Regions from separate parts of the Streptomyces sp. NPDC053367 genome, predicted to be linked through region 1. Evidence: riboswitches for the same ligand, from Rfam matches in the RefSeq annotation. Region 1 holds a riboswitch; each other region holds the start of a gene.
What was found. A riboswitch is a leader RNA that binds a small molecule or an ion and turns the genes downstream of it on or off. The one in region 1 is predicted to bind cyclic di-AMP.
Positions count from the first base shown of each region.

Region 1 (7,180 bases):
GGCTGGGCGGTGATCTGCGCGTACAGACGCTGGTCACGCTCGGCACCCCGCACTCCGGCACCCGGGTCGTGCCGCTGGCGGACGCGCACCCGATCGTGCGCCAGATGCGTCCGGGCTCCCCTGTGATCGAGGAGCTGTCCCGGCCGGCGCCCGACTGCCACACGCGGTTCGTCAGCTTCTGGAGCGACCTCGACCATCTGATGGACCCGCTGGAGACCGCCCGGATCGACCACCCCGACCTCCAGGCGCGGAACGTACGGGTGAGCGGAATCGGCCATCTCGCCCTGCCCGTGCACCCCGCCGTCGCGACCGGGATACGACAGGCCCTGGACAGCACCGGCCCCGCGGCCGGGGCGGCCACCCCCGCTGACGGCCTCACCGTGGCGTGACAGCCGGGCCCCGGACACCGGCAGAACGATGCCCGCACCGGCAGCAACACATCCGCGCCTCGCCACCCCAGAGGCGACTCGGCGTGCCCCGAAGCCCCCTTCAAAGCATGGCCGGGCGCCACCCAAGAGCCCCTGATGATCGAACAATCCTCGAACACAAAGCCAACATCGTGCCCGCAGTCCCCCGAAACACGGCCGAATGCCCGTTTCCTGCTTAGGTGAAACCTGCGGAAGATTGTCGTGCCCGCGTACCGCCGGGTACAGTCGCCGCACTGCTCTGGCAGCCCCTGTTGTCGAGGCGAAAGAGAAGTTGGTGAACGACCGTCACCCGTCGGGGACCATGACCACCCCGGCTTCGGCTTCCGACGCCTCCCCGGCGCCCTATGCGTCGTACGGCACCCAGGAAGCCGTGTACGGCGACTTCACCACATACGGCGGTTACGACGCGACTGGTTTTGCGGCCGACGGCCACACCACCGGGACGTACGCCACGGATCCGCTCTTCGGCGCGTTCCCCGACAGTGGCCATGACACGGCCACGGCCACCGGTGCCGGCGCCGGCAGCTATGACAGCGGCCAGTGGTCCACCGGTGACCACCAGACCGTGAACTACGACGCGTACGCGGCCCAGCACCACGCTGCCTATGACACCGGCGCCTACGACGCCACGGCCTGGGCCACCGACCAGCACCTGCCGCTGGTCCCCCCGCAGGCCACCCCCGCCGACGTCAGCGGCCAGTGGGACGCGAGCGCCTGGGTCCAGCCCGACCAGTCCGGAAGCGCCGCCGCCCAGACCCAGCAGTGGGACTGGGGCACCCAGGGCTTCGACACCGGCGCCTACGACGCCACGCAGTGGAACACCGACGGCACCCACCACGCCGCCGCCTCCACCGCCTCGGTCGCCGGCGAGTACGACGAGGTCGCCCAGGAAGAGCACACGTACGAGGACTCCGCCGCCTACGACCATGCGGTCGCGCAGGACGAGGACGGCCTCAGCGCCACCGGCGAGTTGCCCGCCCTGAGCCTTCTGGACGACCAGGAGGAGACGGCCGCGCCCGCCTCGCGCGCCGCCACGCGCAGCGGGTCGCGCTCCCGGCGCCGTACGCCCGCCAAGCGTTCCGCGCTGCTGACCGTGGCGGTGCCCTCGGCGTGTGTGATGGGGGTCGCCGGGATCGCCGCGGCCTCGGTGGGCACGCTGACCGGCGACGGCACGGACACCACCGCGCAGGCCGCCCCGGACGCGGCGCCGGTGAAACCGTCCGCCGCCAACAACAAGCTCGACACCCAGCTGGCGAGCCTCACCGCCGAGGCCGACGACTTCGCCGACCGTGCCAGCCGTACCCAGGAGCGCATCGACCTCAAGGCGCAGCAGGAGCTGGAGCGGAAGCGGGCGGCTGAGGAAGCGGCACGCAAGGAGCGGATGCGCCCCAAGTTCGCGCTGCCGGTCGCCCAGCACGGGCTGAGCGCCTACTACGGCCAGTCCGGCGTCAACTGGATGTCGCTCCACACCGGCATCGACTTCCCCGTCTCGTACGGCACTCCGGTGATGGCCGCGACCGACGGCACCGTACGGACGCAGTGGAACAGCGCGTACGGCAACATGCTGATCGTGACGGCGATGGACGGCACGGAGACGTGGTACTGCCACCTCTCCAGCTATCAGGTCCCGTCCGGTTCGACGGTGAAGGCGGGCGACCAGATCGCCTACTCCGGCAACTCCGGCAACTCCACCGGCCCGCACCTGCACTTCGAGGTGCGGCCGGGCGGCGGTTCGTCGATCGACCCGCTGTCCTGGCTGCGCAGCCACGGCCTGGAGCCGTCGTAACCCCTGGTCGTAGCCCTTGAGCGTTTCGGTGAGCCCCGCTGTCCCGGACAGCGGGGCTCACTCATGCCCTGGGCTCAGAGCTTCTCCACCGGCGCGTACCGCAGGAGCAGCCGCTTGGGCTTGGCGTCGCCGAAGTCGATCGTCGCCTCGGCGTTGGCGCCGGTGCCCTTGACGGCCATGACCGTGCCGAGCCCGAACTGGTCGTGGGTGACGCGGTCGCCGACGGCGAGGCCGACGACCGGCTTCTCCGCCGCCCCGCGGCGCGTGGCGAAGCCGGACGCACCCGACGCCGAGGAACGCGAACGGGAGGAGGACAGCGACGCGGCGATCCCGGCGGCCGGGCCTGAGGACATGGGCGCGGTGGCACCCGTGCGCTTCCAGTCCACGTGATGCGGAGGGATCTCCTCCAGGAAGCGGGAGGGCGGGTTGTACGACGGCTGCCCCCAGGCGCTGCGCATCGCGGCGCGGGTGAGGTAGAGCCGCTCACGCGCGCGTGTGATGCCGACGTAGGCGAGGCGGCGCTCCTCCTCCAGCTCCTTGGTCTGGCCGAGGGCGCGCATGTGCGGGAAGACGCCGTCCTCCATGCCGGTGAGGAAGACGACGGGGAACTCCAGGCCCTTGGCGGTGTGCAGGGTCATCAGGGTGATGACGCCGGAGCCTTCCTCGTCCTCGTCGGGGATCTGGTCGGAGTCGGCGACGAGGGCGACCCGCTCCAGGAAGGCGGCGAGTCCGCCGGAGGCGCCCTCTTCCGACTCCTGCTCGAACTCCAGCGCCACGGCGGCGAGTTCCTGGAGGTTCTCGATGCGGGTCTCGTCCTGCGGGTCGGTGGAGGCCTGGAGCTCGGCGAGGTAGCCGGTGCGTTCCAGAACGGCCTCCAGGACGGTGGCGGGGCCCGCGCCCGACTCGACGATCGTGCGGAGCTCCTCCATCAGCGTGTTGAACCGCTTGACGGCGTTCGTGGAGCGCGCGGCCATGCCGTACGCCTCGTCGACCCGCTTGAGCGCCTGCGGGAAGCTGATCTTCTCGCGCTGGGCGAGGGCGTCGATCATCGCCTCGGCGCGCTCGCCGATGCCGCGCTTGGGGACGTTGATGATGCGGCGCAGCGGGACGGAGTCCTCCGGGTTGGCGAGAACCCGCAGGTAGGCGAGGACGTCCCGGACCTCCTTGCGCTCGTAGAAGCGGACGCCGCCGACGACCTTGTAGGGCAGGCCGACGCGGATGAAGACCTCTTCGAAGACACGGGACTGGGCGTTGGTGCGGTAGAAGACGGCGACGTCGCCGGCCTTGGCGTCGCCCGCGTCCGTGAGGCGGTCTATCTCGTCGGCGACGAACTGCGCCTCGTCGTGTTCGGTGTCGGCGACGTAGCCGGTGATGCGCGCGCCCGCGCCGGCGTTGGTCCACAGGTTCTTGGGCCGGCGGGACTCGTTGCGCTCGATGACCGCGTTGGCGGCGGAGAGGATCGTCTGCGTGGAGCGGTAGTTCTGCTCCAGCAGGATCGTCGTCGCGTCCGGGTAGTCCTCCTCGAACTGGAGGATGTTGCGGATGGTCGCGCCGCGGAAGGCGTAGATCGACTGGTCGGCGTCACCGACGACGCACAGCTCGGCGGGCGGCACGTCGTACTCGCCGGGCGGCACGTCGACCGGATGCTCGCTCGTCCCCACCAGCTCGCGGACCAGGGCGTACTGGGCGTGGTTGGTGTCCTGGTACTCGTCGACCAGGACGTGCCGGAAGCGGCGGCGGTAGTGCTCGGCGACGTCCGGGAAGGCGCGCAGCAGGTTGACCGTCGTCATGATCAGGTCGTCGAAGTCGAGGGCGTTCGCCTCGCGCAGCCGGGACTGGTAGAGGGCGTAGGCCTGGGCGAGGGTCTTCTCGAAGCCGTCGGATGCCTGGGCGGCGAAGTCCTCCTCGTCGATCAGCTCGTTCTTCAGGTTGCTGATCTTGGCGCTGAAGGACTTGGGCGGGAAGCGCTTGGGGTCGAGGTCGAGGTCGCGGCAGACCAGGGCCATCAGGCGCTTGGAGTCGGCGGCGTCGTAGATGGAGAAACTTGAGGTGAAGCCGAGCTTCTTCGACTCGCGGCGCAGGATGCGTACGCACGCGCTGTGGAAGGTCATGACCCACATCCCGTTCGCGCGGGGGCCGACGAGCTGCTCGACGCGCTCCTTCATCTCGCCCGCGGCCTTGTTGGTGAAGGTGATCGCGAGGATCTGCCCGGGGTGCACGTTCCGCTCGGCGAGCAGGTGGGCGATGCGGTGGGTGAGCACCCGGGTCTTGCCGGAGCCGGCGCCGGCCACGATGAGCAGGGGCGTGCCGGAGTGGACGACGGCGGCGCGCTGGTTCTCGTTCAGCCCCTCCAGCAGCGCTGCGGCGTCCAGGGCCGGGCGCGGGGCGCCGTCGCGGTAGTAGGCGTCCCGGTCCGGGGGCACGTCGAACTTCCCGCCGAACAGATCGTCCGGAAGCTGCTCCGGAGCGTGATCGTCCTCGGGCGGCGGCGGGGGCCCCTCGTCGTGCCCGCGAGGGGCCTGGAGGTCCGCCAGGAAGCTGTCGTCAAAGAGGCTGCTCATCGCTCTACGAGTCTAGGGGTCCCCACTGACAACGGGTCCCGGTCCCGAGAACTACTCTGCGTAGTCCCTGGGCCACGGCCTGCGTCGCTCTGAGCCCGTGCATGCCAAGGTCACGAAAATGTATCGGGCATATCACCCATCAACCTTCACACGGGCCACACGAGTTGGCTACCGTGCCGGGCAGGCCGTACGACCCCCACCGGCGAACGTCGCCGGGCCGCGCGGCCTCCGCCGAGTCCGGTGCGCCCGTGCGCCGCCGGAGCCGGGGACCCACCGATCCCGGGGTGAATCGGCCCACTCCCTCGCGGGAGCGCGCCGTAGGGCAAGCCTTCCAAAACCAGACGCCCGAACCCGACAGCTAACCCGGTAGGCGGCGCATGGAAGGAGTCGCCTCACTTGGCGTCGCACCGCAAGGCGCGCCCCTCCGGGACGCGCATCGCAGGCATACGGACCCCCGCGCTGGCCACCGCCGCCCTGACCTCCGTGGCCCTGCTGTCCCAGACGGCCAACGCCAGCCCCTCGGACGACGACCGCCCGAGCCTGGAGGAGGTCGAGAAGAAGGTCGACGATCTCTACCGGCAGGCGGAGACGGCGACCGAGAAGTACAACGCGGCCAAGGAACGGACCGCCAAGCAGCGCAAGCGCGTCGACTCCCTCCTCGACGACGTGGCCGAGCGCACCCAGCAGCTCAACGAGGCGCGCGAGCAGCTCGGCTCCTTCGCCGCGGCCCAGTACCGCACCGGCGCGTCCGCGCCCGACACCGCGACCCTCCTGCTCGCCGACACCCCGCAGGACTACTTCGACCAGACGCAGCTGATGGACCGTCTCACCGGCCGCCAGAAGGACGCGGTCGACGACTACATCACCCAGCAGTCCGCGACCATGGAGAAGCGCCGCGAGGCCACCCAGAGCCTGTCGACGCTCACCGACTCGCAGACCGAGCTGCAGACGGCCAAGGCGACCGTCCAGAAGAAGCTCTCCGACGCGCGCGAGCTGCTGTCGCGGCTGACCGCCGAGGAGAAGGCCCGCCTCGCGGCGATCGAGGAACGCAAGCGCGAGGAGGCCGCCCGCAAGGCCGCCGAGCTCGCCGCGCAGCAGGCGGCCGAGGAGGAGCGGCAGCGGGAGGCGGCCGAGGCGGCGGCGCAGCAGGATGCCGCGCAGGAGACCGGGACCGGCGACACGTCGACGTCCACCGGTACCGGCACCGGCACTTCCGAGTCTTCGACGCCGACCGACTCCACCTACGCGGGCAAGGCCGAGAAGGCGCTCGCCTTCGCCCGCGCCCAGATCGGCAAGCCGTACGTCTGGGGCGCGACCGGCCCCGACTCCTACGACTGCTCCGGCCTCACCCAGGCGGCCTGGAAGGCGGCGGGCGTGGACATCCCGCGCGTCACCTACGACCAGGTCAACGCCGGCACCACGGTCTCCCTGTCGGACGCCCAGCCCGGTGACCTCGTCTTCTTCTACGCCGATGTCACGCACGTCGGCATCTACGTCGGCAACGGCATGATGATCCACGCCCCCAAGCCGGGCGCGTACGTCCGCGAGGAGTCCGTCTACTACGACGGGGAGTCCTCGATCCACAGCGTGGTACGTCCGGCCTGACCGCGGCTCGGCCGGGAGCCTCGGGCCCACGGACCTCGGGGCGGCGGGCCTTCCGGCCGGGAGCCTTCGCGGCCAAGAGGCCTTGCGGACGGGCGGGGCCTGCGGACAGCGGGCCCTTCCAGCCGGGGAGCCTTGCGGACGGCGGGCCCTGACGGCAGCGGGCTCGACGCCGTCCGCGGATCTCGTCGTACGACTGCTGCGGGGCTGCCCGGGTGGCGGCCGAGGTGGCCCCGGCCGCGGCGTGACACCGGCAGTGCCTGACGGTGGTGGTCAGGCGCGGGAAGCCCTGGAGGTCGGGCTCGGTGTTCCGGCGGGCCGCGCCCCGCGCCGCGAGGGGCCGGTCAGGTCCAGAGCACCGCGATGAAGATGTTCGCCGTGGTCAGCAGGCCGACCAGGCCGAACAGCCCCTTGTCCACCTTCTCCTCGTCCCGCTTCACATAGACGAGCCCCAGGATCACGATCAGCAGGGCCAGCTTCACGCCGATCTTGATGTTGTTCACCGACTGGTCGTCGGCCTGGTTGAGGCCGACCAGGATCACGCCGGTGACCAGCATCGTCAGGGCGCCGTGCAGCATCGCCGGGACGAAGCGGGCAGTGCCCTGGCCCATCGCCTTCATCTGAGTGAGGAAGCCGCCCAGGAGCGAGGCGATGCCGATGATGTGCAGGCCCACGAAGAGATGGATGAGTACGTCCATGAGGCCGGAGCCTAATCAGCGCCTCCACCGCGCCGGTACACCGGGCCCGCCCATGCGCAGGCCGTTCCGCCCGGTGCGCCGCCGCATATATGCGCCGCATAGCAC
Region 1 covers NZ_JBITYN010000009.1:379,133-386,312, reverse strand. The annotation lists gene ACIGXJ_RS26445 (esterase/lipase family protein) at 1-389, shown strand, start outside; gene ACIGXJ_RS26440 (peptidoglycan DD-metalloendopeptidase family protein) at 589-2,214, shown strand; gene pcrA (DNA helicase PcrA) at 2,289-4,775, opposite strand; cyclic di-AMP (ydaO/yuaA leader) riboswitch at 4,995-5,163, shown strand; gene ACIGXJ_RS26430 (NlpC/P60 family protein) at 5,172-6,380, shown strand; gene ACIGXJ_RS26425 (hypothetical protein) at 6,722-7,075, opposite strand.

Region 2 (7,180 bases), on a different contig from region 1:
GGGTCGCCTTGTCGGGGTTGTTGGAGAGCAGGTCCAGCTCGGTGATGCCGAGGGCGCGCAGCATCTGGGCCGCCGCGGTGTAGTCGCGGTCGTCCTCCGGGAGGCCGAGGGCGGCGTTCGCCTCGTAGGTGTCGAGGCCCTGGTCCTGGAGGGCGTAGGCGTCGAGCTTGTTGTAGAGGCCGATGCCGCGGCCCTCCTGGCGGAGGTGGAGCAGGACGCCGCCGCGCTCGGCTATGCGCTCGACCGACTCGCGCAGCTGGGGGCCGCAGTCGCAGCGGGCCGAGCCGAACACGTCGCCGGTGAGGCACTCGGAGTGCAGGCGGACCAGGGGGGTCCCGGCGCCCGGCTCGCCCAGGATCACCGCCAGGTGCTCGGCGCCGTCCGCCAGCCCGTGGAAGGTCACCAGCTCGGCGTCGACGCGGTAGCCGTCGGCGAAGCTCAGCGGGACCCGGACGCGGGCGCGCTGGGTGGCGGCGGGCAGGTCGGGCATGGGATCTCCGTCCGGTCGGCGGGCACGGCGGCATGCTTCAGATTTGAAGCAGCTGCGGACACGAACCTAGCCCGTGCTTGAAACTTTAAGCAACCGGAGTGGCGCATCTCACGAGCGGCGCAGCCACGGCACGTCGTCGTCCTCCTCCGCGCCCTGGATGGCCGTGCAGATCTCCTCCAGCTGCCCCACCTGCTCCGGTGCCAGCCGGTCGAACAGGCGCCTGCGGACCGTCTCGACATGGCCGGGTGCCGTGCGCTCCAGGACCGACATGCCCTGCGCCGTCAGCGCGGCGATGCTGCCGCGCCGGTCCGAGGGGCAGCCCTCGCGGGCCACCAGGCCGTCCTTCTCCAGACGGGCGACGCCGTACGTCAGCCTGCTGCGGGTGATCTTCAGTGCCCCGGCCAGCTCCGTCATGCGCAGCCGCCGCTCGGGCGCCTCGGACAGGGTGGCCAGGATGGAGTAGTACAGATGAGGCATGCCGGCGTCCTGCTGGAGCTGCCGGTCCAGCGCGTCCTCCAGGAGGTGCGTCGCGGCGACGTAGGCGCGCCAGGCGCGCTGCTCGTCGGGGGTGAGCCAGCGGGTCGTCATGCCGCCAGTGTAGGTTTGCTTCAAACTTGAACCAAGTTCACCTCTTTGAGGGAGACCGCGCACCGATGCCGTACCCGTACGTCCTCCTCTCCGCCGCCGTCTCCCTCGACGGCTACCTCGACGACACCGGCCCCGACCGCCTGCTGCTCTCCTCCCCGGCCGACTTCGACCGGGTCGACGCCGTACGGGCCTCCTGCGACGCGATCCTCGTGGGCGCAGGCACCCTGCGCGCCGACAACCCCCGGCTGCTGGTCAACTCCGCCGAGCGGCGCGCCGCCCGGGCGGCCGAGGGCCGGCCCGAGTTCCCGCTGAAGGTCTGCGTCAGCGCCACCGGCGACCTCGACCCCGCCGCCCGCTTCTGGCACACCGGCGGCGAGAAGGTCCTGTACACGACCGAGAAGGGCGCCGAGCGCGCCGGGCGGGCGGGGATCGCCGCCGACGTCGTCGCCCTCGGCCCGGCGCTCGACTGGCGGGCCGTCCTGGAGCATCTGCACGACGTACGAGGAGTGCGGCGGCTCATGGTCGAGGGCGGCGGCACCGTCCACACCCAGCTGCTCCGGCAGCAGCTCGCCGACGAACTCCAGCTCGTCCTCGCGCCCCTGCTGGTCGGCACGCCCGAGGCACCCCGGCTGTTCGGGCCCGGCGGCTACCAGGGCGGGCGGCTGCGGCTGGTCGAGACGCGGCGGATCGAGGACGTGGTGCTCATGCGCTACGAGCCCACCGCGCCCGGCACGGCAGGCACCGCCGTGCCCGCCGACCGGCACTGGCTCGCCCTCGCCTGCGAGCTGGCGGCCATGTGCCCGCCGTCGCAGAGCGCCTTCAGCGTGGGTGCGGTCGTGGTCGCCGCGGACGGGACCGAGCTGGCCCGCGGCCACTCCCGCGAGGGCGACGACCCCGTGGTGCACGCCGAGGAGGCCGCCCTCGCCAAGATCGACCCGGCGGACCCCCGGCTGCCCGGCGCCACCGTCTACTCCAGCCTCGAACCCTGCGCCCGGCGCGCCTCCCGGCCGGCACCCTGCGCCCGGCTGATCCTCGACGCCGGTGTACGCCGGGTGGTCACCGCCTGGCGGGAGCCCGACACCTTCGTCGCCGACGCGGACGGCAGCGGGCTGCTCGCCTCCCAGGGGGTCGACGTCGTCGTCCTGCCGGAGTACGAGGAGCGGGCCAAGGCGCCCAACGCGCATCTGCCCGGCTGACCCGCGACCGGCCCCGGAAGCGAAACCCGCAGGTCAGAGGGGTGGGCCTAAACGTTTCGCTTTCTGTCCCGCAGATGGCGTACACTGGTTTCACCGACGCGGGGTGGAGCAGCTCGGTAGCTCGCTGGGCTCATAACCCAGAGGTCGCAGGTTCAAATCCTGTCCCCGCTACTGAAGACTCAGGGCCGGTGTCCATGCAGATGGACACCGGCCCTGAGTCGTTCCCGCAGACGCTGTCGCCCGGGTGGACCACCCCGCTCGCCGCCCCGCGCCCGCCACGGCAAGGCTGGACGGACGGGGCCCGACGCGCGGCCCGCGACGACATGCTCTGCGGGAGTACGAGTGGTGCCGCCTGGTGAGCTGTGGCCCGAGCCGAGGGACGCGAGCGCGCACCGAGGGGCTGCCGAGCGGACCGGTGCGCACCTCGCGCGGCCACCGCGCCCGCGCCGCAGGCGGCGGCCCGACGGGCGGCGGCTCACCTTCATCCGCACCTGCGTCCGCGCCCTGCCCGCCCTGCTCATCGCCGGCGGCGCCGCCTACGACTGGCTCACCCCGGCCGCGTACGCCGCGGTCCCCTTCTTCACCGCGGCCCCCCTCGTCGCCGCCCCGCTCTACTCCCGGCGCGGCACGCTGCTCACCGGGGCCGCCGCGATCGTCGTCGTCCTGGGCGTGCACCTGCTGATGGGGATCGTCCTGGACGTCGATTCGGTCACCGAGCTGGTCACCGTGGTGACGGTGTCGGCCCTGGCCGTCGTCATCAACGTCCTGGTGCGCCGCAGCGACGAGCGGCTCGCCTCCGCGCGGGCGATCGCCGAGGCCGCCCAGCGGGCCGTCCTGCCCGAACCGGCCGAGCGGATCGGCGAGTTCGAGATCGCCGCGCGCTACGAGGCGGCGCAGGCGGACGCCTTCATCGGCGGCGACCTGTACGCGGTGCAGGACAGCCCCCACGGGGTGCGGCTCATCGTCGGGGACGTCCGCGGCAAGGGCATGGGCGCGGTGTCCGCGGTCGCCGTCGTCATCGGGGCGTTCCGGGAGGCGGCCGAGCAGGAGGCCACCCTGGAGGCGGTCGCCCGGCGGCTGGACCGCGCCCTGGACCGGGAGGGCGCACGGCGCGAAGGGCCGGACGCCCACGAGGGGTTCACCACGGCCGTGCTCGCCGAACTCCCGCACGGCGACGGTGTCGTACGCCTCGTCAACCGCGGCCACCCCGCCCCGCTGGTGCTGCACGTCAACGGCACGCTGGACGCCCTCGCCGCCCGCCGGACCGCGCTGCCGCTCGGGATGAGCGAGCTCGGCGGCCGGCCGGACCACGCCGAGGAGCACCCCTTCCCCGCCGGAGCCACCCTGCTGCTCCACACCGACGGCCTGTCCGAGGCGCGCGACGCCCGCGGGAGGTTCTACGACCCCGAGGCGCGGCTCGCCGGACGCACCTTCCGTGGCCCCGGCCATCTGCTGCGCACCCTCGCGGAGGAGGTCCGCCGGCACACGGGCGGCGCCCTCACCGACGACATGGCGCTGCTCGCCGTACGGCGCCCGGCCCCGAAGTGACGTGCTGTGACCGGACGAGCGCCCTGCGCATAACATCTGAGTCACCATCAAAAACTCGTACGGTGCTGAGCCGGGGTCAACTCGCCCGTTTTTCGCCGTCCGTGGGCCGTACGTCCCGGCCGGGAAGTTTAATGATCAAGCCGAACGGCTTGGAATTGCGGCCCCGGTTCTATTAACGTCCGATAACGCAGCGCGGTCGTCCCAGCCGTCACAAGAGACGGCTCCGTGCGCACGCGCCGAATCCCGTCAGGGAACCGGGGAACCACCAACTTGGGGTGAATCGGGCGTATTTCGCCGTGGACACACGGTCGCATATACGCGCGTAGGAGACCTTCCTGCTCCGAACCCGTCAGCTAACCCGGTAGGCGAGAAGGAAGGAAAGGAGCACGCCCACGTGGCGTCCAACCGCCCTGCCCCGCACGTCCCGTTCGTGCCGGGCCAGCGCACCGCCGAGACCGAGGAAACGTTCGTCTACGGCGGCCACCCCACCGACGAGGGACCGTGGGAGGAGTGGAACCCCACCGCGGACTCCGTCCGCCCCGTCCGCGGCCGCCACCGCGTCGCCAAGCAGCGCGGCGGACTCGCCCGCAGCTCCACCGTCCTCGGCGTCGGCGTCATAGCCGCCGTGGGCGCCGGCGGCATGGCCAGCGCCCAGTCCGGCAAGCCGCCGGTCGCCATCTCCATGCCCGACCTGCCCTCCATCGGCTCCCTCATCTCCGACGGCGACGCGCCCGCCGAGGAGACCACCGAGGCCGTCGCCCCGCTCAGCAGCCTCGGCACCGACACCGCCGACACCGCCACCGAGGGCACCGCCGACGCCGGCGAGGCACTGCGCGCCCGGATCATGGCCCAGGCCGCCCAGCAGCAGGACCAGGCCGACACCAAGGCCGCGGAGGCCGCCCAGGCCGCGGCTCAGGCAGCCGCCGAGAAGGCCGCGGCCGAGGCCGCCGCCCAGGCCGAGAAGGAGGCGGAGGCCAAGGCCGCCGCCGCGAAGGCCGCCGCGGAGGAAGAGGCCCGCAAGAAGGCCGAGGCCGAGCGCCTCGCCGAGCTGGCCCGCCAGTACACGCTGCCGACCTCCTCGTACACGATCACCTCCACCTACGGCCAGGCCGGCTCCATGTGGTCCTCCGGCTACCACACCGGCCTCGACTTCGCCGCGCCCACCGGCACGCCGATCAAGGCCGTCCACACCGGCACGATCACCGAGGCCGGCTGGAGCGGGTCGTACGGCTACAGCACCGTGCTCACCCTCGAGGACGGCACCGAGATCCGCTACGCCCACCAGTCCTCGATCAACGTCAGCGTCGGCCAGCAGGTCAACACCGGCGACGTCATCGGACGGGTCGGCGCCACCGGCAACGTCACCGGACCGCACCTGCACCTCGAGGTCCACATCGACGGGGCCGGCGTGGACCCCATGGCCTGGCTGCGCGACCGGGGCCTGAACCCCTGACGCCCCTGCGGCCGGCGCGACGGCTTCACTGAAACCCCGGCGGTCCTGACGGCAACCCCCCGACGTCAGGGCTGCCGGTTTCGTCGTGCGCGGCCCCGCTCCAGGAGCGGTACGGGTTGTACGCGGGGTACTGCGGGTGGGCCGGGTGCAGCGGCTGGGCCGGATGGGGCCGGCCCCCGTAGCCGTACCCGTGGTACGCCGGGACGGGTGCCGTGGCGCGTGCCGCGTACTGCAGGGCCGGGCGGGCGACCTCGTGCCGGCTCCACAGCTCGCCCAGCAGTTCCCGCTCCCGTACGGCGAAGTCGGCGCCGGCTCCGCCGCGGCGTGCGCGGTGGCGCAGGAAGGCCAGGGACGTGGCGTACGCCTCGTACTGCGCCACGGCTCGCTTCGCCTGCCTGCCCAGGTGATGGCCGGCGTACTCGCGGGCCAGCCGGCGGGCGCGCATCGAGCCGAGCGCGTACGGCTCCGCCGGGGTCAGCCAGCCCGCCACGACGTACGGCGGGAGTTCCTCGCGGACCGTGCGCAGCTCGCGCTGCCGGGTCCAGATCACCAGCCAGGTCAGCAGCCCGAACGCGGGCACCATGAAGACCCCGTACACCGCGAAGAACCCGTAGTCGCCGAAGGTCGCCGAGCCGTTCCACAGCGCGTGCATGCCCATCGCCAGGAGGAGGCCCGAGAGGGGCAGCGCCGTGCGGCGCAGGGTCCGGCGTTCGCCGGCGAGGGCGGCGATGCCGAAGCCGATGCCGGTCAGGACGGTGAACAGCGGGTGCGCGAACGGCGACATGATCACGCGGACGAAGAAGGTCGCGGCGGTGACCGACGCGATGCCGGTGTCACCGGTGAGCTGGTCGGTGCCGAAGGCGTTGCCCAGGTAGAGGATGTTCTCCGTGAACGCGAAGCCGGTCGCGGTGACACCGGCGATGACGACGCCGTCGACGATTCCCGTGAAGTCCGCTCTGCGGAACAGGAACAGCAGCAGGATCGCGGCGGCCTTCGCGGACTCCTCCACGACCGGCGCTATCACCGTGGCGCCCAGGGTGTCGGCGCTGGACGGGTCGGCCGTCGCCGTCGCTATCCAGCGCGTCGCGAAGCTGTTCGCCACGATCGCGATCAGTGCCGCCGCGCAGGCCCCCCAGGCGAAGCAGAACAGCAGATTGCGCCAGGGGCCCGGCTCCACCCGGTCCAGCCAGCGGAAGACGGCTATGAGCAGGGGGACGGGCAGCACCGCGAGCCCCAGACCCACCAGGAAGCCGTCCGTGCCGGTCTGCTCGCGCACCAGAGCCAGGATGACGAGCCCGGACAGCGCCAGCAGGGTGATCAGCGCGCCGTAGCGCACCCAGCCGCGTTGCCACCAGTGCGGGTGCCGTGGGCCGCCGGCCGGGCCCGGGGGACGGGGCGGATACGCCGGGTGAGCCGGATACGGGGGACAGGTGGCCACGACATCGACCCTAACGAGACAGGGGCGCCGGCCGCAGGCGGGTGAGCGGGCTCAGGCGCCGGTGGGGGGTTGGGGTTCGGCTGTGTGCTGTACGCGACGGAAGAGCAGGTCGTTCACCACATGTCCCTTGTCCAGTCCCTGGCCCTCGAAACGGGTCAGCGGCCGGAAGCCGGGGCGTGGCGCGAAGCCGCCGCCGGGCTGGGTGTTCTCGAAGTCGGGGTGCGCGGTGAGCACCTCCAGCATCTGCTCCGCGTACGGTTCCCAGTCCGTCGCGCAGTGCACCAGCGCGCCCGGCCTGAGGCGGGTGGCGGCCAGGCTCAGGAACTCGGGCTGGATCAGACGCCGCTTGTGGTGGCGCTTCTTCGGCCAGGGGTCCGGGAAGTAGACGCGCAGGCCGTCGAGGGAGTCCGGGCCGAGCATCTCGCGCAGCAGGATGATCGCGTCGCCGTTGGCGACCCGGATGTTGG
Region 2 covers NZ_JBITYN010000003.1:19,427-26,606, reverse strand. The annotation lists gene ribA (GTP cyclohydrolase II) at 1-490, opposite strand, end outside; gene ACIGXJ_RS09685 (MarR family winged helix-turn-helix transcriptional regulator) at 599-1,078, opposite strand; gene ACIGXJ_RS09680 (dihydrofolate reductase family protein) at 1,144-2,274, shown strand; tRNA gene ACIGXJ_RS09675 (tRNA-Met) at 2,372-2,445, shown strand; gene ACIGXJ_RS09670 (PP2C family protein-serine/threonine phosphatase) at 2,617-3,822, shown strand; cyclic di-AMP (ydaO/yuaA leader) riboswitch at 4,047-4,205, shown strand; gene ACIGXJ_RS09665 (M23 family metallopeptidase) at 4,217-5,275, shown strand; gene ACIGXJ_RS09660 (PrsW family intramembrane metalloprotease) at 5,301-6,713, opposite strand; gene trmB (tRNA (guanosine(46)-N7)-methyltransferase TrmB) at 6,765-7,180, opposite strand, start outside.
Region 2: linked by a shared signal. The riboswitch ahead of ACIGXJ_RS09665 (M23 family metallopeptidase) and the one ahead of ACIGXJ_RS26430 (NlpC/P60 family protein) in region 1 are both predicted to bind cyclic di-AMP.

Region 3 (7,180 bases), on a different contig from region 1:
GCCGTTTCGATACTGGTCCAGATACTGACTGACGATTCAGTAGCACCCTGGAAAGAGCCGTAGCCACCGGAGGGAGCCGCCGTGGAGGACCCCGCACACGCGCGTGCGCCCCGCGCGAGCCGGCCGGCGCCCTCGCCGAGACCCTGGGCAGTCCGGCGCCCTCGCCGATCGCCCTCACCGAGGAGACCTCATGACCGCTCCCCTGCTGTCGCTCACCTGGACCGACCACGTCACCGGCCGGCAGGGCTTCCTGGTCGTCGACCGGCTGGTGCGGGGCGTGTCCAGCGGCGGGCTGCGCATGCGGCCGGGCTGCACCCTGGAGGAGGTCGCCGGGCTCGCGCGGGGCATGACCATGAAGGAGGCCCTGCACTACGACCCGGAGAGCCGTTACATCCCGCTCGGCGGCGCCAAGGGCGGCATCGACTGCGACCCCCGGGACCCGGAGGCGTACGGGCTGCTGGTGCGGTACCTGCGGGCGATGGGGCCGTACATCGAGCGGTTCTGGACCACCGGCGAGGACCTCGGTCTCAGCCAGGACCTGGTGGACCGGGCGGCGGCCGAGGCGGGGCTCGTCTCCTCGGTCCAGGCGGTGTATCCGCTGCTCGACGACGAGACGGCCGCGCGGGCGCGGCTCGCGTAAGCGTTCGCGGTGGAGGTGGACGGCATCGGGCTGGACGAGCTGGTCGGCGGCTGCGGTGTCGCCGAGGCCGCGCTCACGGCGCTCGACCGCGCGGGTGTGCCGTACGCGGGCACGCGCGTGGCCGTGCAGGGGTTCGGCACGATGGGCGGCGCCACGGCCCGCTTCCTCGCCCGCGCGGGCCTGACGGTCGTGGCGGTCGCCGACCTCAAGGGCACGATCGCCAACCCGGCGGGGCTCGACGTGGAGGCGCTGCTCGCGGCGCGCGACGCCCACGGCATTGTCGACCGGGCGGCGCTGCGGCCCGGCGACCGGGAACTGCCCTGCGAGGACTGGCTGTCGGCGGAGGCGGAGATCCTCGTCCCCGCGGCGGTGTCGTACGCGGTCGACGCCGGGAACCAGGAGGGGGTGCGGGCTCGTTGGATCGTCGAGGCGGCCAACATGCCGGTGGTCGCCGAAGCCGAGGAACTGCTGGCGGCGAGGGGGGTGACGGTGCTGCCGGACGTGGTGGTCAACTCGGGTACGAACGCGTGGTGGTGGTGGACGCTGTTCGGCGACATCGGCGCGGACCCGGACGAGGCGTTCGCGCACACGCGCCGATCGATGCGCGCACTGGTCGACCGGATGCTGGCGCGCGCGGAGGCCGACGGCACGGCTCCGCGCGCCGCCGCGCACGCCCTGGTGGAGGAGAGGTTGCCGGTGATCGCCGAGCGCTTCGGCTGGTACCGGTGACCGTGGCCACGTTCCTCGGGCCCGCGTCTCGCGGTCGTGGGCAAGCGACCAGCGCGCCGTACGGCGGGAAGAGCCCGAGCGCGACCGCCCTCCGGCGCCCGACGACACGCGCCGACTGAACGGCCGGTCAGTTGGTGCCGACGGGCCCCGCAGAGGCGTCGACCGGCCCTGCGGGGAGGGCGCTGTGTAGGGTGAACCGCGTGGCGAGAGTGCGGTTGAGCGTGGAGGAGCGGCGCGAGGAGCTGCTGCGGGCCGCCGTCGAGCAGATCGAGGCTCGGGGCGTGGCCGCGGTGCGGATCGCCGACGTCGCCGCGGCCCTGGGTGTGAGCAACGCGCTGGTGCTCTACCACTTCTCGACGAAGGAGAAGCTGGTCGCCGCCGCGTTCTCCCACGCGGCCGAGGCGGACCTGGCCCGTCTGCGGGGGCTGCTCGGCCGCCGCACCTCCGCGCTGCGGCGGCTGCGGGCGGCCGTGCGCTGGTACGCCCCCACCGGGCAGGCCAAGGGCTGGCGGCTGTGGATCGAGGGCTGGGCGGCCGCCCTGCGCGAGCCGGCCCTGCGGGACGTCACACGCGACCTCGACCGGCGGTGGAAGGCCGCGCTCACGGAGGTCATCGCCGAGGGCGTGGCGGCGGGCGAGTTCCGGTGTCCCGACCCGACGGCCAGCGCCCTGCGGCTGACCGCGCTGCTCGACGGCCTCGCGGTGCAGCTGACGTCGTACCCGGGCGCGGTGTCCCGGGCCCGGGCGACGGGATGGGTGGACGAGGCGCTGGCCCGGGAACTGGGGCTGTCCGTCGAGGCGTTGACCTCCTAGGGGGTGTCTCGTCGATCAGGCCGGATCAGCGAGCGGCGTCCGGTGCCGTGCACCGCAAGGCGGAGGAGGGCGTCGACGCGATGGGGTCCCCGCTCGAGCGGAGCCGAGAGTGGGGAAGTCGGCGACTGACGACAACGCGGCGAGGCGCGGTGCCGGGCGCCGGGAGCCCGGCATGATCGGCGAGACGCCCCCTAGGGCCGGCCCCCGCGCCGATCCGACCCAGCGGGGCGCGGGGTGTCGGTCCCTCAGGCGACGATGCCGATGCGGAGCTTGATCTGGTCCGGCTTCAGCGTGCCCTTGGCCGTTACATGGTCCCCGGAGGACTCCCCGCGCAGGCGGCGCCCGATCCAGGGGACGAGGTACTCGCGGGCCCACTGGACGTCGTCGCGGCGGACTTCGAGGGTGCCGCGGGGCGGGAGGGGCGGCCAGGGCTGCTCGGGGTCGGCCGGGATCTCCAGACCGAGGGCCTGTCCGGCGCGCAGGGCGACGCGGGTGTGGCCCTCGGGCGAGAGGTGGAGCCGGTCGTGGTCCCAGGCGCGGCGGTCCTGGACGGACCTGAGGGACCACAGGTCGAGCACCGGGCAGCCGTAGCGGTCGGCGATGGCCCGCACATGGCCGTTGTACGTCGCGATCTTGCCGCGCAGATGCTTCAGGAGGGGGACGCCCCGGGTGTCGAAGCCGGTCGTCACCATCACCGTGCCGGCCGCCTCGGTGAGTACGGCGACCGCCCGCTCGAAGCGCTCGGCGACGTCGTCGGGGTCGGTGCCGGGCCGGAGGATGTCGTTGCCTCCGGCGCAGAAGCTGACCAGGTCCGGGGCGAGTTCCACCGCCCGGGGCACCTGGTCCGCCACGATCTGGTCGAGCAGCTTCCCCCGTACGGCGAGGTTGGTGTACTCGAAGTCGCCTTCGGGCCGTCGGTCGGCGAGCAGCACCGCGAACCGGTCGGCCCAGCCGACGAACGCCCCGTCGGGGCCGGGGTCGCCGACACCCTCGGTGAAGCTGTCCCCCAGCGCCACGTACGACCCGATCACTGATCTGCTGTCACTCTTCGAATCGTCTGCCACGTCGGCCCATGATTCACCTTCGAATGTGACCTACGCGACCGTAGGCCGGGGTTGACGGGCGGTGAGATAAGCCACTCCCAAAGTGTCGTCAGGTCCGGGAATAACCCCTGCTCCGGTCCTGTTGGGGTGCGGCCGCCCGGGGGTGGGTGCACCAGGGACGCGCCGAAGGCCGGACCCGGGGATCGGGGTCCGGCCTTCGGCGGGTGCACGGTGGGCGTCAGCCGATGGCGACGCCGTGCGAGCGGAGGTAGGCGATCGGGTCCACGTCCGAGCCGTAGTCCGGGGTGGTGCGGATCTCGAAGTGCAGGTGCGGGCCGGTCACGTTGCCGGTCGCGCCGGAGAGGCCGACCTGCTGCCCGGCGGTCACCGTCTGCCCGGCCGAGACGGAGAGCGAGGAGAGGTGGGCGTACTGGGCGTAGTAGCCGTCGCTGAGCTTGATGACGACCTGGTTGCCGTACGCGCCGCCCCAGCCCGCGGAGACCACGGTGCCCGCGCCGACCGCCTTGAGCGAGGTGCCGGTCGGGACGACGAAGTCGGCGCCGGTGTGGTAGCCGCTGGACCACATGCTGCCCGCCACGCGGTAGGCGGTGCCGACACCGGCCCCGGACACGGGGGCGGTGTAACCGCTCGCCGCGGTGGTGTCCGCCTGGGTGGCGGTGGACTCGGCGGGCTTCGGGGCCTCGGTGGTCTCGGCGGACTGCGCGGCCGGCTTCGGCGCCTCGGCGGCCTTCGGCGCGGAGGTCTTCCTCTCGGCGGCGTCGGAGGACTGCGTGGCCGCCGCCTTCTTGCCGAGCGCGAGCTTCAGGCCCGGGTGGATCAGGGACGGGTCGCTGCCGACGGCCTCGCGGTTGTCCTGGTACAGCTTCTGCCAGCCACCGCTGACGTGCTGCTCCTGGGCGATCTTCGAGAGGTAGTCGCCGATCTTCACGGTGTACGTGCGCGGGGTCGCGGCGGCCTTCTTCTCGACGGCCTTGGTGTTCACGGCGGCCTTCTGGACCGTGGCGGCCGCGCTGACGGCCTTGTCGGGGACGGACTGTCCGGTCGCGGCGTTCGCACCGGTGGCCGCCAGAAGCGGCAGGGCGAGTGCGGCGCCACCGGTACCGGCGACGGCGATCGAACGGGTCAGGCGCTGGGCCTTGGGACGGCGGTGCTTACCCTTCGCGGGCATGGGCTTTTTCCTCTCCGGCGCCTGCGAGGTGAGCTGTCGGGTGCGGACTGGAGATGTCCGGCCGCGACGGGCGCGGCTTTACCCCGAGCCGTTCCGGAGACCGGAACAGGCGATTGAACCTGTGGGTCCCCCGCTCCTGCCGTACACGGGTGGGTTTGCGCGGGCTCCGGGCGGCGGCAGGATTAGGCGTCCGTCCGGATCGGTGGCGAACGTAAGCGACCAAGACGCAAAGGGACAAGCAAGAGGTTCCACCCGAAGGGCTTCTTCTTGATCCTTAGTGGCAATTCCCGGTCACCCTCCGTGCATTTCAGCCGCGGCGCATTCGCCAAACACCCTTGAAAAGCACCTTGATTACGTGAGCATGACGGGCGACTCACGGTCACGTGTATGACGCTCCTCACGTGACGATGCTCCACGTTCCTTTATTCCAGAGCGAGTTGGAATGAAGGCACTAATTCGGACAGAAAGCCCAGATGTGGCGTGAGAGGAGAAGCGGCGCATACATGTCCCCCCGAGGCCGTGTCGTAAGGTCGGTCGTATGGTCATGAGCGAGCCCGTCGGTCGAGCCGCGCCGGCGGGGCCCGACCGGAGGGAGCCCCACGTGACGCAGCAGGTCCCGTCGACCGAGCCGGAGCTGGCCGGAGTCCGTAATTTCCGTGACGTGGGCGGACTGCCGACCGTCGACGGACGCCGGGTGCGCCACGGCGTGCTCTTCCGCAGCGGCCACCTCGCGCACGCGACCGCCGAGGACGCGGCCTTCCTCGCCTCACTTGGCCTGCACACGATCTTCGACTTCCGCAACGCGGCGGACCAGAAGCTGGAGGGCCCGGACGTCGAGCTGCCGGGCGTGCGCAACCTCAACCTGCCGCTGAGCGACCCGGCCGACGGCGCCGAGTTCTGGAAGATGGTCCGCGACGGCGACCTGGACCAGCTGCGGGAGATCCTCGCCGACGGCAAGGCGGCCGGCCGGATGATCGCCTCGTACCGGAAGATGATCAAAGAGCGCACCTCCGAGCACTCCCAGGTGCTGCACGCGCTCGCCGAGGACAGCGTCCCGGCCCTGATGCACTGCGCGGCGGGCAAGGACCGTGCCGGCCTGTCGATCGCCGTGACCCTGCTGGCCCTGGGCGTCGAGCGCGACGCGGTCCTCGCCGACTACCTGGAGTCCAACGCCAAGCACCGCCGCTACAAGGTGCACCGCGGCGGTGACGCGGCCACCGCCTACTCGCCGGAGGTCATGGAGCTGCTCAGCCCGCTCTTCGACGCGCGCGCGGAGTACCTCACGGCGGCGCTGGAGACCATTGAGGAGACCTGGGGCGAGGTCGACACCTACCTGCGGCGGGGACTCGGCGTGACGCCCGAGACCCGCGAGCGGCTGCGGGACCGGCTGCTCGACTGAGGAGCCCGAACGGGCGGCCGCCTACTTGGCTCCGACCTCGAACAGCAGATAGAGGAACCCGGCGAAGACGTGCCCGGCCACGATGTAGATCAGCAGCCGGACCCACAGGGTGCGCGGGAATTTCTGTTCGATGTCGCTCATGGCGTGTCTCTCGTCATGGGGCCCAGGCACAAGGCGGCCGTGGGGCTCTGCAGCAGGGTGTGGACGAAGAGGAGGTCGACGCCGCCCTCGTCCTCGGCGGCGATGCGGTGCGGGGTCAGCGAGTCGAAGTGCGCGCTGTCCCCGGGCCCGAGGAGTTGCGCGGTGTCGCCGAGGCGCAGCCGCAGGCGTCCCGTCAGGACGTGCAGCCACTCCTCACCGGGGTGCACCCGCACGATGTCGCCCTGGGAGCCGTACGGCACGTGCACCCGCAGGGCCTGCATACCGCGGCCGGGCGCGCCGGCCTGCCAGTACGTCCAGCCGCCCGCCCGGGTCGGCTCCATGTCGGCGGCCCGTACGACGGCGTCCCGGTCGGCGACCCGCTCGCCCAGCAGCTCGGAGACGGTCGTACCGTAGATCCTGGCGAGCGCGAGCAGCATCGGCAGCGAGGCCTGGCGCTGCCCGGTCTCCAGCCGGGACAGATGCGCGGGCGAGAGCCCGGCGGAGCGCGCCGCGGCCTCCAGCGTGAGGGAGGCCCGGCGGCGCAGGGCGCGCAGCTGGGGCGCGACGGCGGGCAGGTCGCCCACCGGCGTGTCGGGGGCCGGCCGGTCCGCGGTGGGCTCGGTCTCGGGAGAGCTCATGCTCTCCATTCAGCCGCAACCTTGCCTCTCGGGCAAATTTCTTGCCTCAGAGGCAAAAGCCTCAGCGGTTGACCACCGCCTGCTTCACCAGCGTCCTGCCGAAGTCCCACATCAGCCCGCCCCCGCTGTGCGCGTCGTCCATCACCTCGGTGAAGGCGCCGACGAACCGGTCGACCTCCTTCTCCCCGATGATCAGCGGCGGGATCAGCTTGATCACCTCCAGGTGGTCGCCCGACACCTGGGTGAGGATCCGGTGCCGTTGGAGCAGCGGGACGACGACCATCTGCGCGAACAGTCCCTTGCGGGCGGCCTGGAGCATGGCCCAGCGGCTGCGCAGCTTCAGCGACTTCGGCCGGCCGAACTCGATGCCGATCATCAGCCCCCGGCCTCGTACGTCGGCGAGCAGCTCGTACCTGTCGACCAGCGCGGCGAGCCGGGACCTCAGCAGCTCGCCGGTGGCCCGGGCGTTCGCGACGATCTCCTCGTCCTCCATGACGGACAGCACCGCCAGGCCGGCCGCCATGGCCTGGGCGTTGGAGCCGAAGCTCGCCGAGTGCACCAGGACGCGGTCCATGGACGAGTAGACCTT
Region 3 covers NZ_JBITYN010000013.1:86,979-94,158, reverse strand. The annotation lists partial or broken gene ACIGXJ_RS31955 (Glu/Leu/Phe/Val dehydrogenase dimerization domain-containing protein) at 191-1,369, shown strand; gene ACIGXJ_RS31950 (TetR/AcrR family transcriptional regulator) at 1,570-2,181, shown strand; gene ACIGXJ_RS31945 (SGNH/GDSL hydrolase family protein) at 2,427-3,212, opposite strand; gene ACIGXJ_RS31940 (peptidoglycan DD-metalloendopeptidase family protein) at 3,463-4,413, opposite strand; cyclic di-AMP (ydaO/yuaA leader) riboswitch at 4,417-4,575, opposite strand; gene ACIGXJ_RS31935 (tyrosine-protein phosphatase) at 5,015-5,812, shown strand; gene ACIGXJ_RS31930 (DUF6126 family protein) at 5,834-5,953, opposite strand; gene ACIGXJ_RS31925 (helix-turn-helix domain-containing protein) at 5,950-6,591, opposite strand; gene ACIGXJ_RS31920 (aspartate aminotransferase family protein) at 6,653-7,180, opposite strand, start outside.
Region 3: linked by a shared signal. The riboswitch ahead of ACIGXJ_RS31940 (peptidoglycan DD-metalloendopeptidase family protein) and the one ahead of ACIGXJ_RS26430 (NlpC/P60 family protein) in region 1 are both predicted to bind cyclic di-AMP.

Region 4 (7,180 bases), on a different contig from region 1:
CTTCCCAGTGGGCGGGGTACTCCTGCCGGTCCGGCGCGCTCTGCATGGGGCCCAGAGTACGGCTCGCGTACGACAACGGCGCGGGGCAGTCTGTGAGGACGCGGGGTCCGGACCGAGGCCGCGGTCCGGCCGCCGCCCCGGGAGCGGGAGACAGGCCCGTCCCGGAGACGCTTCACGTGTGGAACACTGGTCTAGACAACCCTGAGCACTGAAGGGCAGCAACACATGGCTGAGCGCCGCGTCAACGTCGGCTGGGCCGAGGGCCTCCACGCCCGCCCCGCTTCCATCTTCGTCCGAGCCGCCACGGCCGCAGGCGTCCCCGTGACGATCGCCAAGGCCGACGGCAACCCCGTCAACGCGGCCTCCATGCTGGCCGTCCTCGGCCTCGGCGCCCAGGGCGGCGAGGAGATCGTCCTGGCCTCCGACGCCGAGGGCGCGGACGCCGCCCTCGACCGCCTGGCCAAGCTGGTCGCCGAAGGCCTTGAGGAGCTTCCCGAGACCGTCTGAGGAATCCGACACCGAAGGGCTCGTCCGCATTACCGGGCGAGCCCTTCGCATTTCCCCGTTCAGGGGGAGTTCACGCGCGGGAGAAATAGACTCCCGGGCAGCATGAATAAACCCCCAGGAAATTACTCCTCTTTGTATACGGCGCTCGTGTTAATGCCGCACGCCCGACATGTTTACGGGATGTTGCGAAGTCCTCACACGGTCGGCGCGGTCGGCGCCCCCGGAAAAGCGCAGCCGGTGCGCGGCAATCGCCCGTTCGGTGTGCAGCGCGGTGATCGCCCGCGCGCGTTCACCGTCCCCGCGCGCGACGGCGTCCACGATCGCGCCGTGCTCGGCCCAGGAGTCCACGGGCCCCGTCGGTGCGTCCGTGGTGTACATCCAGGCGATCTTGTGCCGCAGCTGGGTCAGCACCGACACCAGGGCGGGGCTGCCGGAGGCCTGGGCCAGCGTCTCGTGGAACCAGCCGCCGAGCGAGCGCAGATCCTCGCTGCTGCCCCGCCTGGCCCGCTCCTGGCCCAGCCGGACGAGGCCGCGCAGCACCTTCAGATGGGCCTCGGTACGGCGCTGGGCGGCCCGTGAGGCGCTCAGCGGCTCCAGCAGCATGCGCATCTCCAGCAGGTCGGCGGCCTCCTGCTCGGTGGGTTCTGCCACGCACGCGCCCGCGTGCCGCCGGGTGACGACGAAGCCCTCCGCCTCCAGCGTGCGCAGCGCCTCCCGGACGGGCACGCGCGAGACGCCGTAGCGGCGCGCGAGCAGTTCCTCGGTGAGCCGGCTGCCGCGTTCGTGGACGCCCGCGACGATGTCGTCCCGGATCGCCGTGCATACCGAGTGCGCCGGAACACGCATGACCGACCTCCGCCTTAATCCCCGTGAAACGTCGACGATTGACGTGTGTTCAGCGACTCTATTGCAATGCGGCCGCATTTCCGACGGCGAGCCGGAATCCATGGATATTTTTTGGTCAATCGGCCGGAGCGGGGCGGCGGGAACGCCGAAAGCCCCGGCTGCGGGAGCCGGGGCTTTCGCGGAAAACCTGTCGGTCAGATGTTCACACCGTGCGAGCGGAGGTAGGCGACCGGATCCATGTCCGAGCCGTACTCCGGGCTGGTGCGGGCCTCGAAGTGCAGGTGCGGGCCGGTGACGTTGCCGGTGGCGCCGGACAGGCCGATCTGCTGACCGGGCTCGACCGACTGGCCCACGGCGACGGAGATGGAGGAGAGGTGGCCGTACTGGGTGTACGTGCCGTCGTGCATCTGGATGACCACCTGGTTGCCGTACGCGCCGCCCCAGCCGGCCTCGACGACCGTGCCCATGCCCACGGACTGGACGACGGTGCCGCTGGCGGCGTGGAAGTCGACGCCCGTGTGGCTGCCGGAGGACCACAGCGCGCTGCTGGCCTGGTAGCCGGTGGAGACGTACGAGCCCGCGATCGGGGCCACGAAGGTGTTCAGGCGCTTGCGCTCGGCCTCACGGGCGGCGCGCTCCCTGGCCTCGCGGGCGGCCTCGGCCCGCGCCACGGCGCGCTTGACGGCGGCCTCTTCGGCCTGCTGCTCGGCGAGCGCTTCCTCGGCGGCCTGCTTCTGTGCGGCGGCCTGGGCGTCGATCTGCTCGGCCACGGAGTCGCCGATGGTGACGACCGGCAGCAGGCCGGTCTGCTCGGCCTCGGGCTCGGCGGCGAGGGCGGGGCCCGCGAGGGTGCCGATGACGCCGGTGGTGGTGAGGGCCGCGACGCCCGCCGCGCGGGCGGTGGTGCGCTGCATCCTGCTGGGACGGCGGTGCTTCCCGTTGGCGCGCGTGAACGCCATGAAGTGGCTTGTCCTTTCCTTCCCTCTCGCCTACCGGGTTAGCTGACGGGTTCGGAGCAGGAAGGTCTCCTACGGACCCCCTCGCGTGACGCGCGGGCGTCCGATTCACCCCAGGGACTTCGATGGGTCCCCGGCTCCCCTGGCTCGCGCCGTACGGGGACTCGGCGATGACTGTCCGGTGCCGCGGGTGCGGCGCACTGCCTGACGGACAGCCCGGACGACACTAAGGGGATCATCGTTCGATCCTCTAATGGATCAGGCTTTTTGTAGCGCACGCCACAGGGCAGACAGGCAGCATCTCCTGCAATTCACGGCCAACTCGGACAAAGAGGGGCCCTGATGACGCTCCGGTCACCAGGGCCCCACGCGTGTGTGGCGCGAATTCGCCGCCCTACTCGGCGGTCACCACGGTGACTTCACCGATGCCGAGGGCCTCCACGGGCTCCTTGATCTGCGCCGCGTCGCCGACGAGGACCGTCACCAGCCGGTCCACCGGGAAGGCGTTCACGACGGCCGCGGTGGCCTCCACCGTGCCGGTGGCGGCGAGCTGCTGATACAGCGTCGCCTGGAAGTCGTCGGGCAGGTGCTGCTCGACCTGGTCGGCGAGGGTGCTCGCGACCGCGGCGGCCGTCTCGTACTTCAGCGGCGCCACCCCGACGAGGTTCTGCACGGCAACGTCCCGCTCGGCGTCGGTGAGGCCCTCCGCCGCGAGCGTGCGCAGCACGGTCCACAGATCGGCGAGCGCGGGGCCGGTGTTGGGGGTGTCGACGGACCCGCTGATGGCGAGCATCGACGCGCCGCTGCCGTCGGGCGCGGAGCGCAGCACCTGTCCGAAGGACCGCACACCGTAGGTGTAGCCCTTCTCCTCGCGCAGGACGCGGTCCAGGCGGGAGGTGAGGGTGCCGCCGAGGCAGTACGTGCCGAGCACCTGGGCCGGCCACACGCGGTCGTGGCGGTCGGGGCCGACCCGGCCGATGAGCAACTGCGTCTGGACGGCGCCGGGGCGGTCCACGATGACGACCCGGCCGGTGTCGTCGGCGCTGACCGGGGGCACGGGCCGGGGCGCGGCCTTGGAGCCCGTCCAGGCGCCGAGGGTCTCGCCGAGCAGCGCGTCCAGGTCGAGGTCCGTCAGGTCGCCGACGACCACGGCGGTGGCGGTCGAGGGGCGCACATGCCGCTCGTAGAAGGCGCGTACGGCGGCGGAGTCGATCGCGGCGACCGTCTCCTCGCTGCCCTGGCGCGGGCGCGACATGCGCGAGCTCTGCGGGAACAGCTGCCGCGAGAGCTCCTTGGCCGCGCGCCGGGCCGGGTTGGCCATCTCGTGCGGGATCTCGTCGAGGCGGTTGCGCACCAGCCGCTCGATCTCGCCGTCGGCGAAGGCGGGCGCCCTGAGGGCGTCGGCGACCAGACCGAGGGCCTTGGCCAGGCGGGAGGCGGGGACCTCCAGACTGAGCCGCACGCCGGGGTGGTCGGCGTGCATGTCGAGGGTGGCGCCGCAGCGCTCCAGCTCGGCCGCGAACTCCTCGGCGGAGTGCTTGTCGGTGCCCTCGGAGAAGGCCCGTGCCATGATCGTGGCCACGCCCTCCTGGGCGGCCGGCTCCGCGTCGAGCGGCGCGTCGAGGAGGACCTCGACGGCGACGACCTGCTGGCCGGGGCGGTGGCAGCGCAGCACCGTCAGGCCGTTGTCGAGCGTTCCGCGCGTGGGCGCCGGGAAAGCCCACGGCCTGGCCTCGCCCGGCTTGGGCTGCGGGTGGAAGTCCATCGTGGCGAGCTCGGTCACTTCGCCGCCTCCTCGTTGTCGTCGTGGGCGGCCTCGACCATGGCTTCGGCCTCCGGGTCCTCGGGGAAGTCCTCGTCCTCGGTGTGCTCCGCGGACTCGGGCGACAGCGGCTCGTAGACGAGCACCGCGCGGTTGTCGGGCCGCAGCCGCGCCGCGGCGACCTCGCGGACCTCGTCGGCCGTCACCTCCAGGACACGCTGTACGGCGGTCAGGGCGAGCTGCGGGTCGCCGAACAGGACGGCGTAGCGGCACAGTTCGTCGGCGCGGCCCGCGACCGTGCCGAGCCGGTCCAGCCACTCGCGCTCCAGCTGTGCCTGGGCGCGCTCCATCTCCTCGGCGGTCGGGCCCTCCTCGGCGAACCGGGCGAGCTCCTCGTCGATGGCGGCCTCGATGACGGGCACCTCGACGTCACCGGAGGTCTTCACGTCCAGCCAGCCCAGCGAGGGCGCCCCGGCCAGGCGCAGCAGGCCGAAGCCGGCCGCGACGGCCGTACGGTCGCGTCGTACGAGCCGGTTGTAGAGGCGGGAGGACTCGCCGCCGCCGAGGACGGTCAGCGCCAGGTCGGCGGCGTCGCACGCGCGTGTGCCGTCCTGCGGCAGCCGGTAGGCCGCCATCAGCGCCCGCGCGGGCACCTCTTCCTCGACGACCTGGCGCAGCTGCTCGCCGATGATGTCGGGCAGCGTGCCGTCGCGCGGGGCGGGCTTGCCGTCGTGGGCCGGGATGGAGCCGAAGTACTTCTCGACCCAGGCGAGCGTCTGCTCGGGGTCGATGTCGCCGACCACGGACAGCACGGCGTTGTTGGGCGCGTAGTAGGTGCGGAAGAACGCGCGCGCGTCCTCCAGCGTCGCCGCGTCCAGGTCGGCCATCGAGCCGATCGGCGTGTGGTGGTAGGGGTGGCCCTCCGGGTAGGCGAGGGCGGTCAGCTTCTCGAACGCGGTGCCGTAGGGCACGTTGTCGTAGCGCTGGCGGCGCTCGTTCTTGACGACGTCGCGCTGGTTCTCCATGGACTCGTCGTCGAGGGCGGCGAGCAGGGAGCCCATGCGGTCGGCCTCCAGCCAGAGGGCGAGCTCCAGCTGGTGGGCGGGCATGGTCTCGAAGTAGTTGGTGCGCTCGAAGCTGGTGGTGCCGTTGAGGGAGCCGCCCGCCCCCTGCACCAGCTCGAAGTGGCCGTTGCCCTTGACCTGGGCCGAGCCCTGGAACATCAGGTGCTCGAAGAGGTGAGCCAGACCGGTGCGTCCCTCGACCTCGTGGCGGGAGCCGACGTCGTACCAGAGGCACACCGCCGCGACCGGGGTCAGATGGTCCTCGGAGAGCACCACGCGCAGGCCGTTGGCCAGGCGGTGCTCGGTCGCTGTCAGGCCGCCGGAGCCTGCCTGGTCTGTGGCCGTGTGACCCATGGGCATGTACGTCCCTTCGATCGCGGATGCGGTTGCTGAAAACCGCTGTTCTCCTGCCGGTCCTGCCACTGTATGCAAGCGTGCGGACCGCCGGTGGAGTTCCCGGCCGCCGTACGCCCAGAGCGAGATCCCGTAGCCTGCGCTCAGTCGTGCCTCCACGGGCGACGCCGGGTCCGTTCCGGCGTTGTCAGTGCCGAGGTCCACAATGGTCCGCGTCAGATCCGTCCACACGCCTCAGCAAGGAGCCGGCAGCGATGGCCCGCCGCAGCACGAAGACCCCGCCGCCCGACGACTCGTTCGAGGAGCGCATCCTCGACATCGACGTCGTCGACGAGATGCAGGGCTCCTTCCTCGAGTACGCGTACTCGGTCATCTACTCCCGAGCCCTGCCCGACGCACGCGACGGCCTGAAGCCGGTGCACCGCCGCATCGTCTACCAGATGAACGAGATGGGGCTGCGCCCCGACCGCGGCTATGTGAAGTGCGCCCGCGTGGTCGGCGAGGTCATGGGCAAGCTGCACCCGCACGGCGACGCGTCGATCTACGACGCCCTGGTGCGCATGGCCCAGCCCTTCTCCATGCGGTTGCCCCTGGTCGACGGCCACGGCAACTTCGGCTCGCTGGGCAACGACGACCCGCCCGCCGCCATGCGGTACACCGAGTGCCGGCAGGCCGAGGCGACGAGCCTGATGACCGAGTCGATCGACGAGGACACGGTCGACTTCGTCCCCAACTACGACGGCCAGGAGCGCGAGCCGGTCGCCCTGCCGGCCGCCTTCCCGAACCTCCTGGTCAACGGCTCCTCGGGCATCGCGGTCGGCATGGCCACCAACATGCCGCCGCACAACCTGCGCGAGGTCATCGCTGCCGCCCGCCACCTGATCAAGCACCCCAACGCCGATCTGGACGCGCTGATGCGTCATGTGCCGGGCCCCGACCTGCCCACCGGTGGCCGGATCGTCGGCCTGTCCGGCATCCGCGACGCCTACGAGACCGGCCGCGGCACCTTCAAGATGCGCGCCACCGTCTCCGTGGAGCCGGTCACCGCGCGCCGCAAGGGCCTGGTCGTCACCGAGCTGCCGTTCACGGTCGGCCCCGAGAAGGTCATCGCCAAGATCAAGGACCTGGTCGGCTCGAAGAAGCTCCAGGGCATCGCCGACGTCAAGGACCTCACCGACCGCGAGCACGGCCTGCGGCTGGTCATCGAGATCAAGAACGGCTTCGTGCCGGAGGCGGTCCTGGAGCAGCTGTACAAGCTGACGCCGATGGAGGAGTCCTTCGGCATCAACAACGTCGCGCTGGTCGACGGACAGCCCCTCACCCTCGGTCTCAAGGAGCTGCTGGAGGTCTACCTCGACCACCGTTTCGAGGTCGTGCGCCGGCGCAGCGAGTACCGCCGCGGCAAGCGCCGCGACCGGCTGCACCTGGTCGAGGGCCTGCTCACCGCGCTGGTGGACATCGACGAGGTGATCCGCCTGATCCGCTCCAGCGAGAACTCCGCGCAGGCCAAGGAGCGCCTCATGGCGCACTTCTCGCTGAGCGAGATCCAGACGCAGTACATCCTCGACACCCCGCTGCGCCGCCTGACCAAGTACGACCGCATCGAGCTGGAGGCGGAGAAGGAGCGGCTGAACGCCGAGATCGAGGAGCTGACCCGCATCCTGGACTCGGACACCGAGCTGCGCAGGCTC
Region 4 covers NZ_JBITYN010000010.1:263,927-271,106, forward strand. The annotation lists gene ACIGXJ_RS27955 (GNAT family N-acetyltransferase) at 1-46, opposite strand, end outside; gene ACIGXJ_RS27960 (HPr family phosphocarrier protein) at 226-507, shown strand; gene ACIGXJ_RS27965 (GntR family transcriptional regulator) at 658-1,353, opposite strand; gene ACIGXJ_RS27970 (M23 family metallopeptidase) at 1,548-2,312, opposite strand; cyclic di-AMP (ydaO/yuaA leader) riboswitch at 2,325-2,489, opposite strand; gene ACIGXJ_RS27975 (M16 family metallopeptidase) at 2,704-4,092, opposite strand; gene ACIGXJ_RS27980 (M16 family metallopeptidase) at 4,089-5,495, opposite strand; gene ACIGXJ_RS27985 (DNA topoisomerase (ATP-hydrolyzing) subunit A) at 5,744-7,180, shown strand, end outside.
Region 4: linked by a shared signal. The riboswitch ahead of ACIGXJ_RS27970 (M23 family metallopeptidase) and the one ahead of ACIGXJ_RS26430 (NlpC/P60 family protein) in region 1 are both predicted to bind cyclic di-AMP.